One region of the Pseudoduganella sp. GW821-FHT05F09 genome, then DNA from elsewhere that is predicted to be linked to it. Evidence: predicted binding sites of a transcription regulator. Region 1 holds the regulator's gene; each other region holds the start of a gene.
What was found. The regulator FNR, encoded in region 1, switches genes on or off when oxygen is low (the NO sensors DNR and NnrR bind a similar motif). The targets are predictions, from matches to a motif close to TTGATNNNNATCAA.

Region 1 (7,171 bases):
TTCCATTTTTCTATCCGCGTGCCGTCCAGCGACTCGCGCAGCAGGTCGCCGTCCCACCACGAAGCGAAGTTGATGCGGCGCGGATGTTCGGGGGAGATCTGCACGCCGCTGGCGCTCATCAAGCCGCCGACCGAAGCCCAGCATTCTTCGCCCAGGTGGGCCGGGTCGATGTCCATGCATACGCCGCGCCCCACGTCCGCGCCTTTGCCGTCCACGCTCCACAGGATCTTGCCGGTGGCCGCGTCATGCATTTCTATGCCGTGCTTGCCGTAGCAGCTCGGCGTTTCGTGCACCATGAAGATCTGCTGGCCCTCGCGGCGCGGATCGAGCTTGCCCACGTGGAGGGCGTCGCCGTGGCACAGGCCTGTGCTGTACAGCATTTTGCCGTTGCTGCCTATGGTGGCCGCGCCGTAGATGATGTCGTCCTTGCCGTCGTTGTCCACGTCGGCCACGGACAGCCAGTGCGCGCCCTGGTGGTTCACTTCGCCGCCCGCCACGTCGCTGTCGAACACCCAGCGGCTGCTCAGTTTCCCGCCGCGCCAGTCCCAGGCGGCGATCACGGCGCGCGTGTAGTAGCCGCGCGAGAAGATGGCGCTGGGCCTGGCGCCGTCCAGATAGGCCACGCCGCCGAGGAAGCGGTCCACCCGGTTGCCGTAGGCGTCGCCCCAGGCGGCCACGTCGCCGCGGCCGGGCAGGTAGGGCGCGCTGGCCATGGCGGCGCCGGTTTCGCCGTTGAAGACGGTGATGAATTCAGGGCCGGACAGGATGTAGCCCTTGGGATTGCGGTAGTCCGCGTTCGCATCGCCGATCACCGTGCCTTTGCCGTCCACGGTGCCGTCGGCGGTTTTCACCATCAACTCGGCCTTGCCGTCGCCGTCGAAGTCGTAGACCAGGAAGGTGGTGTAGTGCGCGCCGGCGCGGATATTGCGGCCCAGGTCCACACGCCACAGGCGCGTGCCGTCCATCTTGTAGGCGTCGATATAGGTGTTGCCGGTGTAGCCCGCATGCGAATTGTCATGCGCATTGGTCGGTTGCCACTTCACTATGAGCTCGTAGCTGCCGTCGCCGTCCAGGTCTGCGGCCGAGCCGTCGTTGATTTCGTAGGTGTAGCTCTGGCCGTCGGGCGTTACGCCGCCGGCCGGTTTCTGCACCGGGATGGTCTTGTATTGCTGCGGCCAGGTGGCGCCGGCGCTGGCCAGGGGCTGCTCGCGGCCGTGGATCATGACGGGCCGCACCGAGTAGACGGCAGCGGCGGTGCCGGCCGGGTCCACGTAGTTGCTGCCTTTCAGCGGCTCCGGCTTCAGGCGCTTGCCGTCGCGGTAAAGATCGAAGGACGTCCCGCCAGGGTCCGTCGCCAGCGCCCGCCAGCTGACGAAGACGCCGCCATTCGCAGCGATGGCGAGCACGCCACGGTCCAGGTTTTCAAGCTGCTTGCCTGCGATTTGAGCCGGGGCGGCCGCAGCGCCGGCGCTCAGCGCCAGTGCCAGGGACGCTGCAATGCCAGCGGTGCGGTAGGTGTGCATGGAGGTCCTGTTGGTCTTTACCAGTGATTTACCAGTGCTTGGGCAGCACGATGTGCGAACGGTTGGCGTCGCGGATGTCGCGGATGCCGGACAGCGCCATCGACACGTCCAGTTCCTTGCGCATGATCTCCAGCGCCAGGCTCACGCCCGGCTTGCCCATGGCGCCCAGGCCGTAGATGTAGCTGCGGCCCGCCATCACGCCGCGCGCGCCCATGGCGCAGGCTTTCAGGATGTCCTGGCCCGAGCGGATGCCACCGTCCATCCACACTTCCATGTTCGGATTCTCCGCCTGCACCGCCTCCAGCACGCCGGGCAGGGCGCGGATGGAGCTCATGGCGCCGTCCAGCTGGCGGCCGCCGTGGTTGCTGACCACCAGCGCATCGGCGCCGGTGCGGGCCGCCATCTTGGCGTCTTCCGGATCCAGGATGCCCTTCAAAATCAGCTTGCCGCCCCATTGCTTGCGTATCCACTCCACGTCGTCCCAGTTCAGCGTGGGGTCGAACTGCTGGCCCACCCAGGCCATCAGCGTGGACAGGCCTTGCGCGCCCTTGACGTGGCCGTCCAGGTTGCCGAAGGTCTTGCGCTTGCCCAGCAGGACGCTGGCGCACCACGACGGCTTGCTCAGCATGTCCGCGATATTGGACAGGGTGGGGCGCGGCGGCACGGTAAGCCCGTTGCGCAGGTCCGCGTGGCGCTGGCCCAAGATCTGCAGGTCCAGCGTGAGCACCAGCGCCGAGCATTTGGCCGCCTTGGCGCGCGCGATCAGGTCGGCGGCGAAGGCGCGGTCGCGCATCACGTAAAGCTGGAACCAGAACGGCTTGGTGGTGGCCGCCGCCACGTCCTCGATGGAGCAGATGCTCATGGTGGTGAGCGTGAAGGGCACGCCGAATTCCTCGGCCGCCTGGGCCGCCAGGATCTCGCCGTCGCCGTAGTTCAGGCCCGTCAGGCCCACCGGCGCGAGCGCCACCGGCATGGACGCGTCCTGCCCGGCCAGCGTGGTGGCCGTGTTGCGCTGGTCCACATTCACGGCCACGCGCTGGCGCAGATGGATGGCTTCCAGGTCGCTTTTGTTGGCGCGCATGGTGCCCTGGGTGTAGGAGCCGGAATCGACGTAGCCAAAAATAGCTTTCGCGACGCGCCGCTTGGCCTGCAGGCGCAGGTCTTCAATCTCGGTGATGACTGCCATGGGGATATTGTTATAGGTCTGATTAGGATGGCTTCCGAGTATCGATAGTCGTCACGCCAGTGTCAACGGCTGGCGCAATCTAATCATGTTTATGAGTGATACAAAGCGAAACGTGCGCGAAACGTGCCCGCGCGATACGCTAGCCGTCATTTTTATAATTACGGGGGCCAATCATGCTGCGCGCGCCATTGCTGTCCGGTTTAACTCTTGCCGTCCTCGCGTCCATCCTGACCGGTGCGGATGCCGGCCCCTTGCCCAAGCCGGACCGGGGCGGCGTGCCGGAGTCCAAGCTGTATGACTACGGCGTGATGGGACCGCCCGCCACCCCGGCCACCGTGGCGGCTGCGGACGCCGCCGTCGCTACGCCGCTGCCGCCCGGCCCCTACGCCGCGGACTGGGAGTCTATCCGCAAGAACTACCGCACCCCGGCCTGGTTCGAGGACGCCAAGTTCGGCATCTTCATGCACTGGGGCGTGTACGCGGTGCCGGCCTACCACAACGAATGGTATGAAAAGCATATGTACGGCGCCGACCTGGCCTGGCACACCGCCAACTTCGGCCCGCCGGAACGCTTCGGCTACAAGGACTTCATCCCCAAGTTCAAGCAGGAGAAGTTCGACGCGGCGCAGTGGGCCACGCTGTTCCGCCGGGCCGGCGCCCGTTTTGTCATGCCGTCCGCCCAGCACCACGACAATTTCGCACTGTGGGACAGCCGGGTCACGCCGTTCAACGCCAAGCGCATGGGACCGAAGCGCGACCTGATCGGCGAACTGGCGGCCGCCGTGCGCAAGGAGGGCATGAAGTTCGGCGTATCCAACCACGGGGTGGAGAATTTCACCTTCATCAATCCCCCGCCAGCGCTGGAAGCCCGCCTGAAAGCGGCCAAGGCCGACCTGTACGACCCGGAGTGGGCCGCGTTCTACAACGTGGCCGACCGCAGCCAGCCCGCCATGGAGCGCTTCCTCACCGACTGGGTGAACCGCAACCTGGAGCTGATCGACCAGTACCAGCCCGACATCCTGTGGTTCGACAACGGCGTCAATCTGCGCGTGCTGGACCCGCTCAAGCTGCGCTTGGCGGCCTATTACTACAACCGCGCCCAGGCCTGGAACAAGGAAGTCTCGATCAGCACCAAGTTCGTTGCCTACGCGCCCAGCAATGACGACGCCAGGCAGGTCGGCTCCATCATCGACTTTGAAAAAATAGGCGTGCGTTCGCCGGCCGACATCCGCCCCGGCCCGTGGATGGTGGACGACACCATAGGCAGCACCTGGGGCTACACCAACGGCATGAAGGTGGCCGGCGGCGCCGCCATTATCGGCCGCCTGGTGGACACGGCGAGCAAGGGCGGCTTCTACCTGCTCAACCTCTCGCCCAAGGCGGACGGCACCATCCCCGAGGAGCAGCAGCGCACCTTGCTGGACGTGGGCGCCTGGCTGGACACCAATGGCGAGGCCATCTACGGCACCCGGCCCTGGAAGCAGTTCGGCGAGGAATCGTGGCGCTTCACGGCCAAGGGGGCGGCGGTCTACGCCATCGGCGCGCCGCGCGACGGCTCGGTGGTGCTGCGCGTGCTCGGCCCGGGCGCGGGCAAGGTGAAGGGCGTGGAACAGCTGGGCCGCGACGGCGCGCTGCCGTTCCGCCAGACCCAGGAAGGCCTGACCGTGGAGGGCATTTCCAGCGCTCCCGGCGCCTTGGCCGGGGCACCGTCGGCCCTGAAAATCACCTTCTGAGCCGGATTGTAGGGGATCCCCTACAGCAACTGGCCGGAATACCCGATACCGCCCAGGCCCGGTGCACGCGATACTGTCCGCATCGACAGCGCAGCCCATGCACCGGAGCCGACCATGACCACCGCCACCATCCACATCGCATCCTCCAACCCAGCGCGGCCGCAGCCCCAGCCGCGCTGCGGCCTGTGCAGCTTCAACCGCCTGTGCCTGCCGCAGGGCCTGGACGAGGAATCGATGCACCGCCTGGAGCAGATCATCTCGCGCCGCCGCAAGGTGCAGCGCGACGAGCAGCTGTTCAGCATGGGGCAGGGTTTCGGCAGCCTGTACGCGGTGCGCCTGGGGCATTTCAAGACCGCGCAGGTGAACCAGCGCGGCGAACAGCAGATTACCGGTTTCCACATGGCCGGCGACCTGCTCGGCATGGAAGCGATAGGCACCGGCCAGCACAGCTGCAGCGCGGTGGCGCTGGAAGACAGCGAAGTGTGCGAAATCCCCTTCAACCGCCTGCAGGAACTGGTGGCGCAAGTACCCGAGCTGATGCACCAGTTCCACCGCGTCATGGCGCGCGAGATCCAGCGCGAGCAGGCTGTTGCCCTATTTTTGGGCAATATGCGCGCCGAACAGCGCCTGGCCTTGATGCTGACTTCGCTGGGCGCCCGCTACGCGGCGCGCGGCTTCTCTCCTGCAAGCTTCCAGCTGCGCATGTCGCGCGAGGACATCGGCGGCTACCTGGGCCTGACCATCGAGAGCATCAGCCGCCTGCTGGCGCGTTTCCGCAAGGCTGGCTGGATCAGCCTGAACAACCGCGACCTGCGCATACTCGACCTGGCCGGCCTGCAGGACCTGGCCTCCGGCCGTCTGGCGCCGGAGCAGCAGGCCGCCTGACTGCGGGCGGCCGCGCCGCACGGGCGCCGAGGCTTTACCGGGGCGTGCATCCCTCGTATGATTGCGGCATGCAAAATCCCCCCATCGCCGACCAAAGCCTGGCCTGGCTACTGGCTGCCGCCACCGACCCCGTCCTCATCGTCGACCGCGGCGGCGCCATTGCGCTCGCCAATCCGGCCCTGGAAGCGCTGTTCGGCTACACGCAGGAGCAGTTGCAGGGCCTGCCGGTGGAGACGCTGATACCCGAACGCTTCCGGCACGGCCACCAGGCGCTGCGCGAAGGCTACAGCGCCGAGCCGCGCCCGCGCGCCATGGGCGCCGGCGCGCAGTTGTCCGGCCGCCACCGGGAGGGACGCGAATTCCCGGTCGAAGTCAGCCTGTCGCCGCTGCGCAGCCCGGACGGCCAGACCATGGTGATGGCCACCATCCACGACATCAGCGCCCGCAAGGCCGCCGAGCAGGCGCTCCAGGAGAGCGAAGCGCGCATGCGCGCCGTGTTCGAGACGGCGGTGGACGCCATCATCACCATCGACGAAAACGGCATGCTGGAGCGCCTTAACCCCGCCGCCGAGCGCATGTTCGGCTACCGGGAGGCGGAAGTGGCGGGCCGCAATATCAATATGCTGATGCCGGAGCCGCACCGCAGCGCGCACGACGGCTACCTGTCCCACTACCGCGCCACCGGCGAAAAACGCATAATCGGCAAGGGCCGCGAAGTGCAGGGCCTGCGGCGCGACGGCAGCGTCTTCCCCATGGACCTGTCGGTGGCCGAGATGACGCTGGGCGGCAAGCGCATGTACACCGGCCTGGTACGCGACATTACCGAGCGCAAGCTGGCCGAGCAGAAGTCCCAGCAGCTGCTGCAGGCACTGCGCCAGTCGCAGGACGAGCTGCGCCGCCTGGGCGCGCACCAGGAACGCATCAAGGAAGAAGAACGCAAGCGCATTGCGCAGGAAATCCACGACGAACTGGGCGGGCTGCTGACCGGCATCCGCGCCTACGTCCTGGTGGCGCAGGAGCGGGCGGTGGCGGCGGGCAGCACGCCCGAGCCGCTGCTGGCGGATACGGCGGACCTGGTGCAGAGCGCCATCGAAACCGTGCGCCGCGTGATTACCGACCTGCGCCCCAGCGTGCTGGACCAGCTGGGCGTGTGGGCCGCGCTGGAATGGTATGCGGACCAGGTGGCGCTGCGGGCAGGCCTGCGTTGCGTGTGCCGTATCGATGCGCAGGCCGCTGCGCTGGAACTGGACGCGGACCGCAGCACCATGCTGTTCCGCATCGTGCAGGAGGCGCTGACCAATGTGGTGCGCCACGCGCAGGCCACGCAGGCGACGATAGCAGTGAGCTGCGAAGCGGACACGCTGCGGCTGACGGTAAGCGACAATGGCAAGGGCATCGCGGCCGACGGGCTGCTGAGCCGGGAGTCCTGGGGCATATTGGGCATGCACGAACGCAGCCGCAGTTTCGGCGGCCAGCTGGCCATCATGGGCGGCCCGGACGGCACCGTGCTGACGCTGCGCCTGCCGCTGGAGGAGAGTAAAAATGGCGCATGACGAGATCACCGTCCTGCTGGTGGACGACCATGCGATCGCGCGCAACGGCGTGCGGCTGATGCTGGGCACGGCCAGCGGCATCGCCGTGACGGGCGAGGCGGGCAACGCGCAGGAGGCCATGCAGCGCGTGGCCGAGCAGCAGTTCGACGTGGCGCTGGTGGATATCACCATGCCGGGCAAGAACGGCCTGGAACTGCTGAAGATGCTGCGCGCCGAATGCCCGCGCATGGCGGTGCTGATACTAAGCACCTATTCGGAGGAAATCTACGCGGTGCGCGCGCTGAAGCTGGG
Region 2 (7,171 bases), on a different contig from region 1:
ACGATGTCGCCCATGGTGCTGCCCGCGTCGTTCACCAGGCGCGAGCCGGTGTCCACATTGGCCACCGACGCGTTGATCAGCTCCTTGATCTCCTTGGCCGCCGCCGCCGAGCGCTGCGCCAGGTTGCGCACTTCGGACGCCACCACCGCAAAGCCGCGTCCCTGCTCGCCCGCGCGCGCCGCTTCCACCGCCGCGTTCAGCGCCAGGATATTGGTCTGGAAAGCGATGCCGTCGATGACGCCGATAATGTCCACGATCTTGCGCGAGGAATCATTGATGGTACCCATGGTGTCCACCACCTGCGCCACAATGTCGCCGCCCTTGACCGCCACCTCCGACGCGGACTTGGCCAGCGTATTGGCCTGGCGCGCATTGTCCGCGTTCTGCTTCACTGTGGAAGTGAGCTCCTCCATCGACGACGCGGTTTCCTCCAGCGAGCTGGCCTGCTCCTCGGTGCGCGAGGACAGGTCCAGGTTGCCCGCTGCGATTTCGCTCGACGCGGTGCTGATCGCGTCGGTGCCGGTACGCACCTGGCTCACCACGTTGAGCAGGCTGTCGTTCATGGCCTTGAGCGCGTTCAGCAGGCGCCCGGTCTCGTCGCCGCCGCCGCTTTCGATATGCGAGGACAGGTCGCCCGAGGCCACCGTCTCCGCCACGTCCACCGCCTTGTTCAGCGGGCCGGTGATGGAGCCGGTGATGAACCACGCCACGCCGGCGCCGATGACGATGGCGGCGGTACCCAGCACCAGCATCAGCATTTTCGAGCTGGAGTAGACCTGTTCCACGTCGGTGCCGGCGTCGGCGGCCAGCTTGGCCTCGTAGCTGACGAAAGCGTCCAGCGCCTTCAGCACCGCGTTCAGCGACGGGCCGGTTTCCTTGATCAGGAAGGCGGTCGCGTCCTGGATCTCGCCTTCCTTGCGCAGCTTCACCAGCTCGTTGTTCTTGGCGGCGCCGGCCTTCAGCGCGTCGTCCACCGCCGCCATCAGCTGCTTCTCCTTGTCGTCGGACAGCAGCTTGAGCATGGTCTCCTTGGCGGCGCCGTACTTCTTGCGCGCGTCGGCGATTTTTTCCAGCTCGGCGTTCATTTCCGGCGTGCCCGGCACCACGATCATGGTGGTCAGCGCCAGGGAGATGTTGCGCACATTGTCCACCATGGTGTTGGCGGCGGCCATCTTCACATTCTTGTCGTGCACGATGTCGTTGGTGCGGCTGCCGATGCGCGACAACGAGCTCAGGCCCAGCACCAGCATCGCCGTCAGCAGCGCCAGCACAACCGCGAATCCCACGCCCAAGCGGGCTCCTATCTTCATGTTTGAAAGTAGCATGTCATCCCCAGTGAGCTGATTGTTATAGCCTGCTATTGTTCCTCAAAAAAAGCGGAGGGCGGAGCATTATTATGCGCGGACCGGCGCTTATGTAATTTGTTGTCGTTCGGAAACAACGACAAGCGGGTTTTGCGCCGGCCGCAGCAGTCGTAGAATAGATGAAAAGCGCAGCAAAAAAAGGAGGCGGCGTCGTGCGGCGTGACCTTGATAGACGCGAGTGGCTATGGCGGCGTAACTGTTCGCTGACGCCGCGCCAGACGGTGGCGGCATGGGCCATGCTGTGCGTGCTGTCCCTGGCCGTGGCTGCGGTGTTCCTGCTGCACGGCATATGGCAGGTGCTGTGCTTCACCGGCGTGGAACTGGCGGCGGTGACGGCCGCCTTCCTTTGCTATGCGCGCCATGCCTCCGACTACGAACAAGTGGTGCTAACCAGCGGCTGCCTGGTGGTGGAGCGGGCCAGCGCGGGGAAAATAGCGCAGACCCGTTTCGTGCCCGGCCGCACCCGCATCGGCATGCCGGAGCACGCCGGGGAACTCATCACGCTGGAATCGGGCGGCGTAACGCTGGAGGTGGGGCGCTACGCGCTGGCCCCGCAGCGCGCGGCCTTTGCCAGCGAACTGCGCATGGAGCTGCTGGCGGGACGGTTCTGATCAGAAGCGGTAGCCCACGCCCACCGCCAGCAGTACCGGGTCCACCTTCACTTTGCTGATGATGGCGCCGGCGCTATTGACGTCGCTGCGGATCTGCACCTTCTTCAGGTCCACGTTGAGCGACCAGTTTTTATCCAGCGTGAAGTCCGCGCCCGCTTGCAGCGCCAGGCCGAAGCTCTTGTGTTCCAGGCCGGCGGCGCCGTTCAGGATGCGCACATCGGACATGGTGGTGTAGTTCAGGCCCGCGCCCACGTAAGGCCGGAACTGCGCGTCCGGCAGGAAGTGGTACTGCGCCAGCAGCGTGGGCGGCAGGTGCTTCATGGTGCCGATGCTTTTACCGTCCAGTAGCACGTCGTGCTTTTGCGGATAGGTCAGCACCAGCTCGGCCGCGAACTGCGGCGCGAAGAAGTAGGAGATGTCGATTTCCGGGATGGTCTTGCTGTCTATGGTAAGGCGGTTGGCTGCGCCGGTGCCGCCGACGGGGTCGGATTTATCGGCCGGGTCCAGATGCACGGCGCGCAAGCGCACCAGCCAGGGACTGGCTTCCGCTGCCGCCGCCTGGCCCATGGCCAGGGTGGCGAGACTCATCAGGACTGCTGCTGCCGTTGCTTTTGCGTACTTCATATACATCCTCTCTGCTTCATCGTTAAGTAATGCGCACAGTGTATTGATGCGCATCAACGACTACCTTGATGTAAGTCAAAAAGGGCCGAGCTCGCTGCGCTACTTTGCGATACAAAACACTGCTCTGCAGGGCGGAAATTACGGGTGTAAGATGTCCATCTTTGATTCTGGTCAACACATCCTCAGGAGACAGCATGCCGCAGCTCAACGTCAATGGAAGCACGCGTGATTTCGAGGCGGAGGACGATACGCCGCTGCTGTGGGTGCTGCGCGAGCAGCTCGGCATGACAGGCACCAAATACGGCTGCGGCGTGGCGCAATGCGGCGCCTGCACCGTGCATATCGACGGCGAAGCGACGCGCAGCTGCGTGCTGCCGGTGTCCGCGCTGAATGCGAAGCAGAAGATCGTCACCATCGAAGGCCTGTCCAAGGACGGCTCGCATCCGGTGCAGAAGGCCTGGGCCGCGCTGGACGTGCCGCAATGCGGCTTCTGCCAGTCCGGCATGATCATGGCAGCCGCCGCGCTGCTCAAGCAAAAACCGAAAGCCACCGACGCCGACATCGACGCGGCCATGACCAATATCTGCCGCTGCGGCACCTACAACCGCGTGCGCGCCGCGATCAAGGTGGTGGCCAAGGGGGCCGACCCCAAATCGGCCGGCCTGGCCATTACGCACGTGGGCGACCACGCCGGGAGCAAAGCATGAGCCGCGCCGATATGCGTAATGCTGCCGTCTCGCGCCGCAGCTTCCTGAAGGGCGCCTCGCTGGCCCTGGGCGGGCTGATGGTGCCTTTCGCGATTCCCTTCGACGCCGCCGCGCAGGAAGCCGGCATCCCGCCCGAGGTCAACGCCTGGGTGGTGGTGAAGCCGGACGACACCATCGTGATCCGCATCGCCCGTTCGGAAATGGGGCAGGGCACGCTGACCGGCCTGGCCCAGCTGGTGGCCGAGGAACTGGACGCCGACTGGAGCAAGGTCAGCACCGAATACCCCACGCCGGGCCAGAACCTGGCGCGCAAGCGCGTGTGGGGCAGCTTCTCCACCGGCGGCAGCCGTGGCGTGCGCGAGTCGCACGAGTATGTGCGCAAGGGCGGCGCCGCCGCGCGCATGATGCTGGTGCAGGCAGCGGCGGACGCCTGGGGCGTGCCCGCCGCCGAATGCGCCGCTGCGGGCAGCGTGATTACGCACGCCGCCAGCGGCCGCAAGACCAGCTACGGCAAGGTGGCGCAAGCGGCCGGCAAGCTGGCCATTCCCGCCGACGTGAAACTGAAAGACCCCAAGGACTGGAAGCTGGCCGGCAAGCGCCTGGCGCGCCTGGACACGGTGGACAAGACCACCGGCGCGCAGATCTATGGCATGGACCTGAAGCTGCCCGGCATGCTGAACGCCGCCATCAAGGACTGCCCGGTATTCGGCGGCAAGGTGAAAAGCTTTGACGCCGCCGCCATCGAAAAGCGGCCCGGCGTGAAGAAGGTGGTGCAGGTGGGCGACAGCGCCGTGGCGGTGGTGGCGGACACCTGGTGGCGTGCGCGCACAGCACTGGACGCGCTGCCCATCGTGTGGGACGAAGGCCCCAACGCCAAGCTTTCCAGCGCCGACATCGCCGCCATGCTCAAGGAAGGGCTGGACGCGCCGGACGCCGTGGTGGGCAACAGCAATGGCGACGCGCGCGCCGCCATCGCCTCGGCCAAGCGCAAGGTGGAGGCGGTGTATTCCTATCCCTTCCAGAACCACGCCACGATGGAAGTGATGAACGCCACCGCCAGGTGGACGCCGGAGCGCTGCGAAGTGTGGACGCCCACGCAGAACGGCGAAGCGGCGCTGGCCGCCGCGTCCGAAGCGGCCGGCCTGCCCGCCGCCAAGTGCGACGTCTACAAGCTGCACCTGGGCGGCGGTTTCGGCCGCCGGGGCGCGGTGCACGACTGGGTGCGCCAGGCGGTGGCCATCGCCAAGGAGCTGCCCGGCACGCCGGTCAAGCTGCTGTGGACCCGCGAGGAGGACATGCAGCACGGCCGCTACCATCCCATCACGCAGTGCAAGCTGACCGCCGCGCTGGACGAGAAGAACAACATAACCGGCCTGCACATGCGCATCTCCGGCCAGTCCATCCTGGTATCGGTGGGCATGGCCATCAAGGACGGCAAGGACCCGGCGGTGTTCCAGGGCCTGAACGCGCCGGGACCGGAAGCCTCCATCGGCTATACCTTCCCCAACCTGCTGATCGACCACGCCATGCGCAATCCGCCCGTGCCTGCGGGCTTCTGGCGCGGCGTGAACCTGAACCAGAACGCGGTCTACCTGGAGTGCTTCCTGGATGAAGTGGCGCACGCCACCAAACAGGACCCGCTGGCCCTGCGCCGCAAGCTGATGGCGAACCATCCCAAGCACCTGGCGGTGCTGAACGCGGTGGCCGAAAAGGCCGGCTGGGGCAAGCCTGCGCCCAAGGGCGTGTTCCGGGGACTGGCTCAGACGATGGGCTTCGGCAGCTATGTTGCCGCTTGTGCCGAGGTATCGGTCAATAAAAGCGGCAAGCTGAAGATACACCGCATCGTCGCCGCCACCGACTCCGGGCACGCCGTCAATCCGCAGCAGATCGAGGCGCAGGTGGAAGGTTCCTTTGTGTACGGCTTGTCCGCCGCCCTGTACGGCGAATGCACGCTGAAGGACGGCCGCGTTGAGCAGACCAACTTCGACACCTACGTCCCGCTGAAGATGGACGAGATGCCGAAGGTGGAAACCATCGTCATGCCGTCCGGCGGCTTCTGGGGCGGCGTGGGCGAGCCGACCATTGCGGTGGCCGCGCCGGCGGTGCTAAACGCCATCTTCGCCGCCACCGGCAAGCGCGTGCGGGACCTGCCGCTGAAGAACCACAGCCTGAAGAAGGCCTGATCTTCAAGGCCCCCGCGCCATGCCTGGCTTGCTGCTCAATGCTGCGCTATTGACCGCACTATTGGCCGCGCTTTGCCTTGCGGATGCGCGCGCTGCAGACTACGCCTCGCCGCTGCCGGGCGCAGCGGCCGGCGATGCTGCGCGCGGCCGCGCCATCGTCGCCAACCGGCAGGTGGGGTTATGCCTGCTGTGCCACACCGGCCCCATTCCCGAGGAGCGCTTCCAGGGCAACCTCGCACCCCCGCTCGACGGCGCGGGCGACCGCTCCACGGCCGCCCAGCTGCGCCAGCGCCTGGTGGACGCCGGCAGCATCAACTCATCCACCATCATGCCCTCCTACTACAAGACCGAAGGCCTGGCCCGCGTGGGCGCCGCCCACCAGGGAAAGACCATCCTCACCGCCCAACAGATTGAGGACGTGATCGCCTACCTGCAAACCCTGCGCGCGGAGCGGACGCCATGACCACGCGCCGCCAACTGCTGCAAGCCGGCGCCGCCTTGCCGCTGCTGGCACTGGTGCGCCCCGCGTCCGCCACGCCGGAGGAAATGCGCGCCGCCATCTCCGCCTACACCGGCGGCGTGTTGCCCAAGACCGGCAAAGTCGTTTTCGATATCGCCAAGCTGATAGACAACGGCAACGCAGTCCCCGTCACCATCAGCGTGGACAGCCCCATGACGGCGGCGGAGCATGTCACCGGCATCGCCATCTTCAACGAACGTAATCCGGAAACCGACATCGTCCGCTTCACGCTGGGCGCGCGCAGCGGCAAGGCCGAAGTGTCCACCCGCATCCGCCTCGCCACCTCGCAAAAGCTGGCGGCCGTGGCGCGCCTGAGCGACGGCAGCTATTGGCAGCAGACGGTGGACGTCATCGTGGCGCTGGCCGCCTGCATCGAAGGGGAGGCACCGTAATGGCGCGCATCCTGATCCATATGCCGGCCAATGCGCGCAAAGGCGAGGTGATAGAAATCCGCGCCCTGATCGCCCATCCGATGGAAAGCGGCTACCGTCCCGATGCCGGCGGCAAGCTGGTCCCGCGCGACATCCTCACCAGCTTCACCTGCCGCTACAACGGCGCAACCGTATTCAGCGCGGAACTGCACCCCGCCGTTTCCGCCAACCCCTACATCGCCTTCTTCACCGTGGCCACCGAGAGCGGCACGCTCGAATTCAGCTGGCAGGGCGACCACGGCTTTGCGCAGACGGAGAAAATGCCCATCACGGTGAGCGCCTCATGAAGCCCGGCCGCGCAGCCAGGCGGCACGCAGCGGCAGCGGCGGCCTGCCTCGCCACGGCGTGCGCCGCGCTGGCGGCAACGCCGCCGGACACGCGCAAATCCGGCGCCGAATTCATGAGCGCCTCCACCCAGGCCATGCAGCGCGACGACACGCAAAACCCCGCCATGCTCTGGGTCGGCGGCGGCGAAGCGCTGTGGAAGGCCAAGGCCGGCAAGTCCGACCGCTCCTGCGCCAGCTGCCACGGCGACGCCAAACAGAGCATGCGCGGCGTCGCCGCCCGCTTCCCCGCCTTCGACAAGGCCAGCGGCCGCGCCATCACGCTCGGCCAGCGCATAGACATGTGCCGCCAGGGCGCCCAGCAAGCCGCGCCGCTCAAACCCGAAAGCGAAGACCTGCTCAGCCTCGAAAGCTACGTCGCCCTGCAATCGCGCGGCATGCCCATGA
Region 3 (7,171 bases), on a different contig from region 1:
CGTCCCGTGGTGCTGTTCGGCGGCTTGCTGTGCGCGCTGGGCTGGATCATGAACTCCTACGCCGACTCGCTGACCATGCTCTACATCGCGGCGGCCATCAGCGGCATCGGCGCCGGCGCCGTGTACGGCACTTGCGTGGGTTCGGCACTGAAATGGTTCCCTGACCGCCGGGGCCTGGCGGCGGGTTTGACGGCGGCGGGATTCGGGGCCGGGTCAGCGGCCACCATTATTCCCATCTCCATGATGATCGCCAAAAGCGGCTACGAGTCCACCTTCCTCACCTTCGGCATCGGCCAGGGCGCCATTGTGATGCTGCTGGCGCTGCTGATGGTGCGTCCGCCGGCCCACGTGCCGAGCAAGATCCAGAAGCAGACCAAGGTACAGCAAGGCCGCGCCGAATTCGGCCCGTCGCAGATCATCCGCAAGCCGGTGTTCTGGGTGATGTACGTGATGTTCGTGCTGGTGGCAGCCGGCGGCCTGATGGCGACCGCGCAAATGGGCCCTATCGCCAAAGACTTCAAGATTGACGGCGTGACCTTCAACATCATGGGCATGGTGCTGCCTGCGCTGACCTTCGCCCTGGCCATCGACCGGGTGCTGAACGGCCTGACGCGACCCTTCTTCGGCTGGGTGTCGGACCAGATCGGCCGCGAGAAGACCATGTTCATCGCCTTCGCGCTGGAATCGGTGGGCATCCTGGCGCTGTACTACTGGGGCCGCGATCCTATCATGTTTGTGATCCTGACCGGCCTGGTGTTTTTTGCCTGGGGCGAGATCTACAGCCTGTTCCCCGCCACTTGCGCCGACACCTTCGGCACCAAGAACGCGGCGGGCAATGCCGGCCTGCTGTACACGGCCAAGGGCACGGCTTCGATCTTCGTGCCGCTGTCGAGCGTCATCACGGCGGCCACCGGCAGCTGGGAAGCGGTGTTCTTCGTGGGCTGCGGCCTGAACGCGGCTGCCGCCTTCATGGCCTGGTGGGTGCTGCGTCCGATGCGCAAGCGCTTCATGGACACTGCCGTTACCCCGGTTGAAGTAGCCGACGAAAAAGGCCTGGCCGCCGCCGCCCGGCTTGCCAACTAGCCCAAACCCCTGACTGATACGCGCCGGCTGCAGCAGCAGCCCTGGCAGCCGCAGCTCCCGCTGCCGCCGCCGAGGGACTCTGCACGCCGGCGTCTTTCGAAACGAGAACGACATGATCAAACGCTGGCTGCGCTTCCAACACTTCGACACCGTGCGTTTCGGCACGGTGGAAGGCGACAAAATCCGCATCTACGAAGGCGATATGTTCGATGCGCCCACGCCGACCGATTACACGCTGCAGCTGTCCGACGTGAAGCTGCTGATGCCGGCGGTGCCCGGCAAGGTGCTGGCCATGTGGAACAACTTCCATGCGCTGGGCCGCAAGCTGGGGCTGGAACCGCCGCCCGAGCCGCTGTATCTGCTGAAAACGCCGAACTCCTACCTGGCCCCCGGCGCCACCATCCGCAAGCCGCTGTGCGAGGACAAGGTGGCCTTCGAAGGCGAGCTGGCCATCGTGATCGGCAAAACCTGTTTCAACGTCTCCGAGGCCGACGCCCCGGACCATATATTCGGCTATACCTGTGCCAATGACGTCACCGTGAACGACATCATCAAGCGCGATCCGACTTTTCCGCAGTGGGTGCGGGCCAAGGGTTTCGACACCTTTTGCCCCTTCGGCCCGGTGATCGCCACCGGCCTGGACCCCGCCATGCTGGTGGTGCGGACCATCCTCAACAGCGAAGTGCGGCAGGACTACCCGATCAACGACATGGTGTTTTCCGCCGCCCAGCTGGTGAGCCGGATTTCCAAAGACATGACGCTGGATCCGGGCGACATCCTGCTGTGCGGCACCTCGGTCGGCGTCGGTTCGATGCGGCCGGGCAGCATCGTGGAGGTCGAGATCGACGGCATTGGCAAGCTCAGCAACCGTTTTGAGTAAAAACCAAGGAGCTGAAAATGAAAATCGCCATAGTAGGGGCGGGAGCAATAGGAGGATTGGTGGGGGCCAGGCTGGCCCTGGCAGGCGAGCAGGTGACGTTTCTGGTGCGGGGCGCCAATTTGCTGGCGATCCGCAACAAGGGCATCAAGCTGATCGAGCATGACGGCACGGAAAAAGTGGCGGTCAACGTGGCGGCCACGGACGACTACGCCGAGGCGGGACCGCAGGACGTGGTGATCCTGGCGCTGAAGGCGCACCAGGTGGCGGCCGTGGCCGACCAGCTGCCGCTGCTGTTCGGCCCGGAGACCAGCGTGGTCACCATGCAGAACGGCATACCGTACTGGTATTTCCACCGCCACGGCGGCAGCCTGGAAGGGCGGGTGGTGCACAGCGTGGACCCGGACGGCCTGCTGGCGGCGCGCATTGCGCCGGAGCGCGTGATTGGCTGCGTGGTCTATCCGGCCTCGGAGCTGGTGGCGCCGGGCGTGGTGCGGCATGTGGAGGGCGAGCGCTTCCCGCTGGGCGAGCTGGACGGCTCGAACAGCGACCGGGTGCAAGCCATTTCGGCCTGCTTCACGCGGGCCGGCTTCAAGGCGCCGGTGCTGGACCATATCCGGTCCGAGATCTGGCTCAAGCTGTGGGGCAACCTGAGCTTCAACCCGATCAGCGCGCTGTCCCACGCCACGCTGGAGGGCATTTGCCAGTATCCGCTGGCGCGCGGCCTGGCGGCGGACATGATGCGGGAGGCCGAAGCGGTGGCCAACCAGCTGGGCGTGACCTTCCGCGTGACGCTGGACAAGCGCATCGCCGGGGCCGAGAAAGTAGGGCGGCACAAGACGTCGATGCTGATGGATATCGAGGCGGGCAGGGGGCCGGAAATCGACGCCCTGGTGGGCTCGGTGGTGGAACTGGGGCGGCTTACCGGCACGGCAACGCCCCATATCGACGCGGTCTACGCTCTGGTGAAAATGCTGGAGCGGACCATGGCCGATGAGAGAGGGCAGGTCAGGCTGCAAAAAATGGCGGCCTGATGAAGAAACGGACGTCTCACAAGGACGTCCGTTTTGCTTTGCGGCGGGTGATTACATGCCGTAGGTGTACTTGGCGTCGCTCTTGTCGCCGCCGGTGCTGGCGTCCAGCTGCTCGCGCAGGTTGACGGCGAACAGGGTTTCAATGATGAACATCAGGCTGAACGGCGTCGCTTGTTCGGTGGCGGGACGGGTCTGCTTGTTGGTGATGGTGGTCATGATATTTCCTCTGAAGTTAAGAATGGTTGCCAACGCGTTTGGGTTGAAACGAGTATAGGTAGGCACCCAGCGCGCCGCCAATTGAGGACGCGCATATCAGATATCACCAGCAAGAATATTGCCTATGAAAAACACGGTTTTCCGGCATATTTCTAATTTCAGGATTCTTGACCGCGGTCAAGATTCGGGTGGCGGGCGTTGCCCGCGCGCTTAAATCTTGCCCTGGTTTTTGAGCCGGCTCAGCGTTTCCGGCGACAAATTCAGGTACGCCGCCAGTTGCTTCTTCGGCAGGCGCTCAAACATCTCCCCATGCTTGCGCACAAAGCGGTGCACGCGTCCCGGCGCGTCCAGCAGATGCAGGGTGATGGTGTGCCCCATGATCTCGCTCATCAAATGCATCACCTCGTATTCGAAGCTCTGCTTGAGCTGGGAATGGCTTTCCAAAAACGCCACCCACTGCGGCATGGGCAGCTTGGCCACGCGCGCCTTGCTCACGCAGACGATGCTGTAGGGCGTGGGCGTCTTCAGCCGCCAGGCGGCGTAGCTGGTCTCGATATCGCGCTCGGCCGCGAAGCGCAGGATCATTTCCTTGGCCTCCTGGTTGGTCACCACGCGCTTGAGTATGCCGTCCAGGATGAAGTACTGCTCCATCTCGTGCACGCCCTGGTTCAGCAGCAGGTCGCCCTTCTGGCAATCGACCACGCTCAGGTAGGGCTCGAGCGCCGCCATCTCGCTTTCGCGCAGTTCTTTCAGCACGATATTTTGGCGCAGCTGCACGCGCAGCACATTGCGTTCCGGGTGGTTGGCTAACAGCGTCATGGCTAGAAATTGATACCGATCTGGAAATGTTAAGCATCTTCCTTTGAATCTTGACCGCGGTCAATGAGAGAAAACAAGTGCTCTCGCTAATATGGCCTTCAACAACCGGCCCGTTTCATAACCACAATATAAGAGACACTCATCATGACCAATACCGCAGCGGCATCCGAGCAGACCGATGGTTTTCACCTGGTAGTCGACGCCCTCAAGCACAACGACATCGACACCATTTACGGCCTGGTCGGCATCCCGATCACCGACCTGGCGCGCCTGGCGCAAGCCGAGGGCATGCGCTTCATCGGTTTCCGTCATGAGCAGCACGCCGGCAACGCCGCCGCCATCGCCGGCTACATGACGCAGAAGCCCGGCATCTGCCTGACCGTGTCCGCGCCCGGCTTCCTCAACGGCCTGACCGCGCTGGCCAACGCCACCACCAACTGCTTCCCGATGATCTTGATCAGCGGCTCCAGCGAACGCGAAATCGTCGACCTGCAGCAGGGCGACTACGAAGAGATGGACCAGCTGAACGCGGCCAAGCCTTACGCCAAGGCCTCCTACCGCATCAACAAGGCCGAGGACATCGGCATCGGCGTGGCGCGCGCCATCCGCGCCGCCGTGTCGGGCCGTCCCGGCGGCGTCTACCTGGACTTGCCGGCGCAGCTGCTGGCGCAAGTGATCGACGCCGAACACGGCCGCCGCTCGCTGGTGAAAGTGGTGGACGCGGCGCCGCGCCAGATCCCGGCGCCGGATTCGGTGCAGCGCGCGCTGTCGCTGCTGCAAGGCGCGAAGAAGCCGCTGATCCTGCTGGGCAAAGGCGCCGCCTACGCCCAGGCCGACGCCGCCATCCGCGCGCTGGTGGAAGAGTCCGGCATTCCCTACCTGCCCATGTCCATGGCCAAGGGCCTGCTGCCGGACACCCACGAACAGTCGGCCTCGGCCGCCCGTTCCTACGTGCTGGCCGAAGCGGACGTGGTGATGCTGATCGGCGCGCGCCTGAACTGGCTGCTGGCGCACGGCAAAGGCAAGACCTGGGGCAGCCCCAAGCAGTTCATCCAGATCGACATCTCGCCCACCGAGATCGACAGCAACGTGGCCATTGCCGCGCCCGTCATCGGCGACATCGGCTCCTGCGTGACGGCGCTGCTGGACGGCATCCGCGCCAGCGGCCAGGGCAAGCCCGACCCGGCCTGGACCGGCGCCATCGCCGAGCGCAAGGACAAGAACCTGACCAAGATGGCGGGCATGCTGGCGCAGAATCCCTCGCCGATGAACTTCCACAGCGCACTGCGCTCCATCCGCGACGTGCTGAAAACCCGGCCGGACATCAACGTGGTCAACGAAGGCGCCAACACGCTGGACTTCGCGCGCAGCATCATCGACATGTACGAGCCGCGCAAGCGTTTCGACTCGGGCACCTGGGGCATCATGGGCATAGGCATGGGCTTCGCCATCGGCGCGGCGGTCACCAGCGGCAAGCCGGTGGTGGCCATCGAAGGCGACAGCGCCTTCGGCTTCAGCGGCATGGAGCTGGAAACCATCTGCCGCTACGACCTGCCCGTGACCACCATTATCTTCAATAACAACGGCGTCTATCGCGGCACCGACGTCAACCCCACCGGCGGCAAGGACGTGGCGCCCACCGTGTTCGTGAAGAACGCCCGCTACGACAAGATGATAGAAGCCTTCGGCGGCGTGGGCTACCACGTCACCACGCCGGAGGAGATGACGCGCGCGCTGACCGAAGCCATCGCGGCCGGCAAGCCGGCGCTGATCAACGCCGTCATCGACGAAACCGCCGGCACGGAAAGCGGCCGCCTCACCAATCTGAACCCCAGCACCGCAGGCAAGAAGTAAAAACCGAACAACACCAGGAGACTTAAATGACCAAACCATTAGAAGGCATCAAGATCATCGACTTCACCCACGTGCAGGCCGGCCCGGCATGCACCCAGCTGCTGGCCTGGTATGGCGCCGATGTGATCAAGGTCGAGCGCCCCGGCGCCGGCGACGTGACGCGCTCGCAGCTGCGCGACATTCCAGGCGTGGACGCGCTGTACTTCACCATGTTGAACAGCAATAAGAAGTCGCTGACGCTGGACACCAAGACGCCCGAGGGCAAGGAAGTGCTGACCCGCCTGATCAAGCAGTCGGACGTGCTGGTGGAAAACTTCGGCCCCGGCGCGCTGGACCGCATGGGCTTCACCTGGGAGCATATCCGCGAACTCAATCCGGGCATGATCGTGGCGTCGGTCAAGGGCTTCAGCGACGGCCACCACTACGAAGACCTGAAAGTGTACGAGAACGTGGCGCAGTGCGCGGGCGGCGCGGCCTCCACCACCGGCTTCGACGACGGCCCGCCAACCGTGAGCGCGGCCGCCCTGGGCGACAGCAACACCGGCATGCACCTGGCCATCGGCATCCTGACCGCGCTGCACGCGCGCAACCGCAACGGCGGCAAAGGCCAGAAGGTGGCCGTGTCCATGCAGGACAGTGTGCTCAACCTGTGCCGCGTGAAGCTGCGCGACCAGCAGCGCCTGGACCGCATCGGCTACCTGGAAGAATATCCGCAATACCCGCACGGCAAGTTCAGCGACGTGGTGCCGCGCGGCGGCAACGCGGGCGGCGGCGGCCAGCCGGGCTGGGTGCTCAAGTGCAAAGGCTGGGAAACCGACCCCAACGCCTACATCTACTTCACCATCCAGGGCCACGCCTGGGCGCCGATCTGCCGCGCCATCGGCAAGCCGGAGTGGATAGAAGATCCTGCCTATATGACCGCCTCGGCGCGCCAGGACAAGATCTTCGACATCTTCGCCACCATTGAAACCTGGCTGGCCGACAAGACCAAGTTCGAAGCCGTGAACATCCTGCGCAAGTTCGACATTCCGTGCGCGCCGGTGATGACGATGAAGGAGCTGGCCAACGACGAGTCGCTGCGCGCCAGCGGCACCATCACCGAAGTGGACCACAAGGAGCGCGGCAAATACCTGACCGTGGGCAGCCCGATCAAGTTCTCCGACTTGAAGGTGGAAATCACCGGTTCGCCGCTGCTGGGCGAGCACACCAACGAAGTGCTGGAAACGCTGGGCTACAGCTCGAAGGAAATCGCCGCGCTGCACGCCGCGTCGGCCGTGTAAGCTTGCCT

Region 2: the regulator FNR is predicted to act here: its motif matches at 2,665-2,678, upstream of AC07S4_RS28650 (OmpW/AlkL family protein).
Region 3: the regulator FNR is predicted to act here: its motif matches at 4,080-4,093, upstream of oxc (oxalyl-CoA decarboxylase).

Annotation. Positions count from the first base shown of each region.
Region 1 covers NZ_JBWKSD010000001.1:1,074,370-1,081,540, forward strand. The annotation lists gene AC07S4_RS04535 (rhamnogalacturonan lyase) at 1-1,523, opposite strand, end outside; gene AC07S4_RS04540 (alpha-hydroxy acid oxidase) at 1,552-2,709, opposite strand; gene AC07S4_RS04545 (alpha-L-fucosidase) at 2,883-4,442, shown strand; gene fnr (fumarate/nitrate reduction transcriptional regulator Fnr) at 4,557-5,327, shown strand; gene AC07S4_RS04555 (PAS domain-containing sensor histidine kinase) at 5,396-6,880, shown strand; gene AC07S4_RS04560 (response regulator) at 6,870-7,171, shown strand, end outside.
Region 2 covers NZ_JBWKSD010000012.1:92,011-99,181, forward strand. The annotation lists gene AC07S4_RS28640 (methyl-accepting chemotaxis protein) at 1-1,325, opposite strand, end outside; gene AC07S4_RS28645 (DUF2244 domain-containing protein) at 1,517-1,975, shown strand; gene AC07S4_RS28650 (OmpW/AlkL family protein) at 1,976-2,599, opposite strand; gene AC07S4_RS28655 ((2Fe-2S)-binding protein) at 2,794-3,306, shown strand; gene AC07S4_RS28660 (xanthine dehydrogenase family protein molybdopterin-binding subunit) at 3,303-5,489, shown strand; gene soxX (sulfur oxidation c-type cytochrome SoxX) at 5,539-5,952, shown strand; gene AC07S4_RS28670 (SoxY-related AACIE arm protein) at 5,949-6,401, shown strand; gene soxZ (thiosulfate oxidation carrier complex protein SoxZ) at 6,401-6,727, shown strand; gene soxA (sulfur oxidation c-type cytochrome SoxA) at 6,724-7,171, shown strand, end outside.
Region 3 covers NZ_JBWKSD010000010.1:102,415-109,585, forward strand. The annotation lists gene oxlT (oxalate/formate MFS antiporter) at 1-1,083, shown strand, start outside; gene AC07S4_RS26805 (fumarylacetoacetate hydrolase family protein) at 1,196-1,963, shown strand; gene AC07S4_RS26810 (2-dehydropantoate 2-reductase) at 1,981-2,994, shown strand; gene AC07S4_RS26815 (hypothetical protein) at 3,046-3,210, opposite strand; gene AC07S4_RS26820 (Crp/Fnr family transcriptional regulator) at 3,421-4,029, opposite strand; gene oxc (oxalyl-CoA decarboxylase) at 4,174-5,883, shown strand; gene frc (formyl-CoA transferase) at 5,910-7,163, shown strand.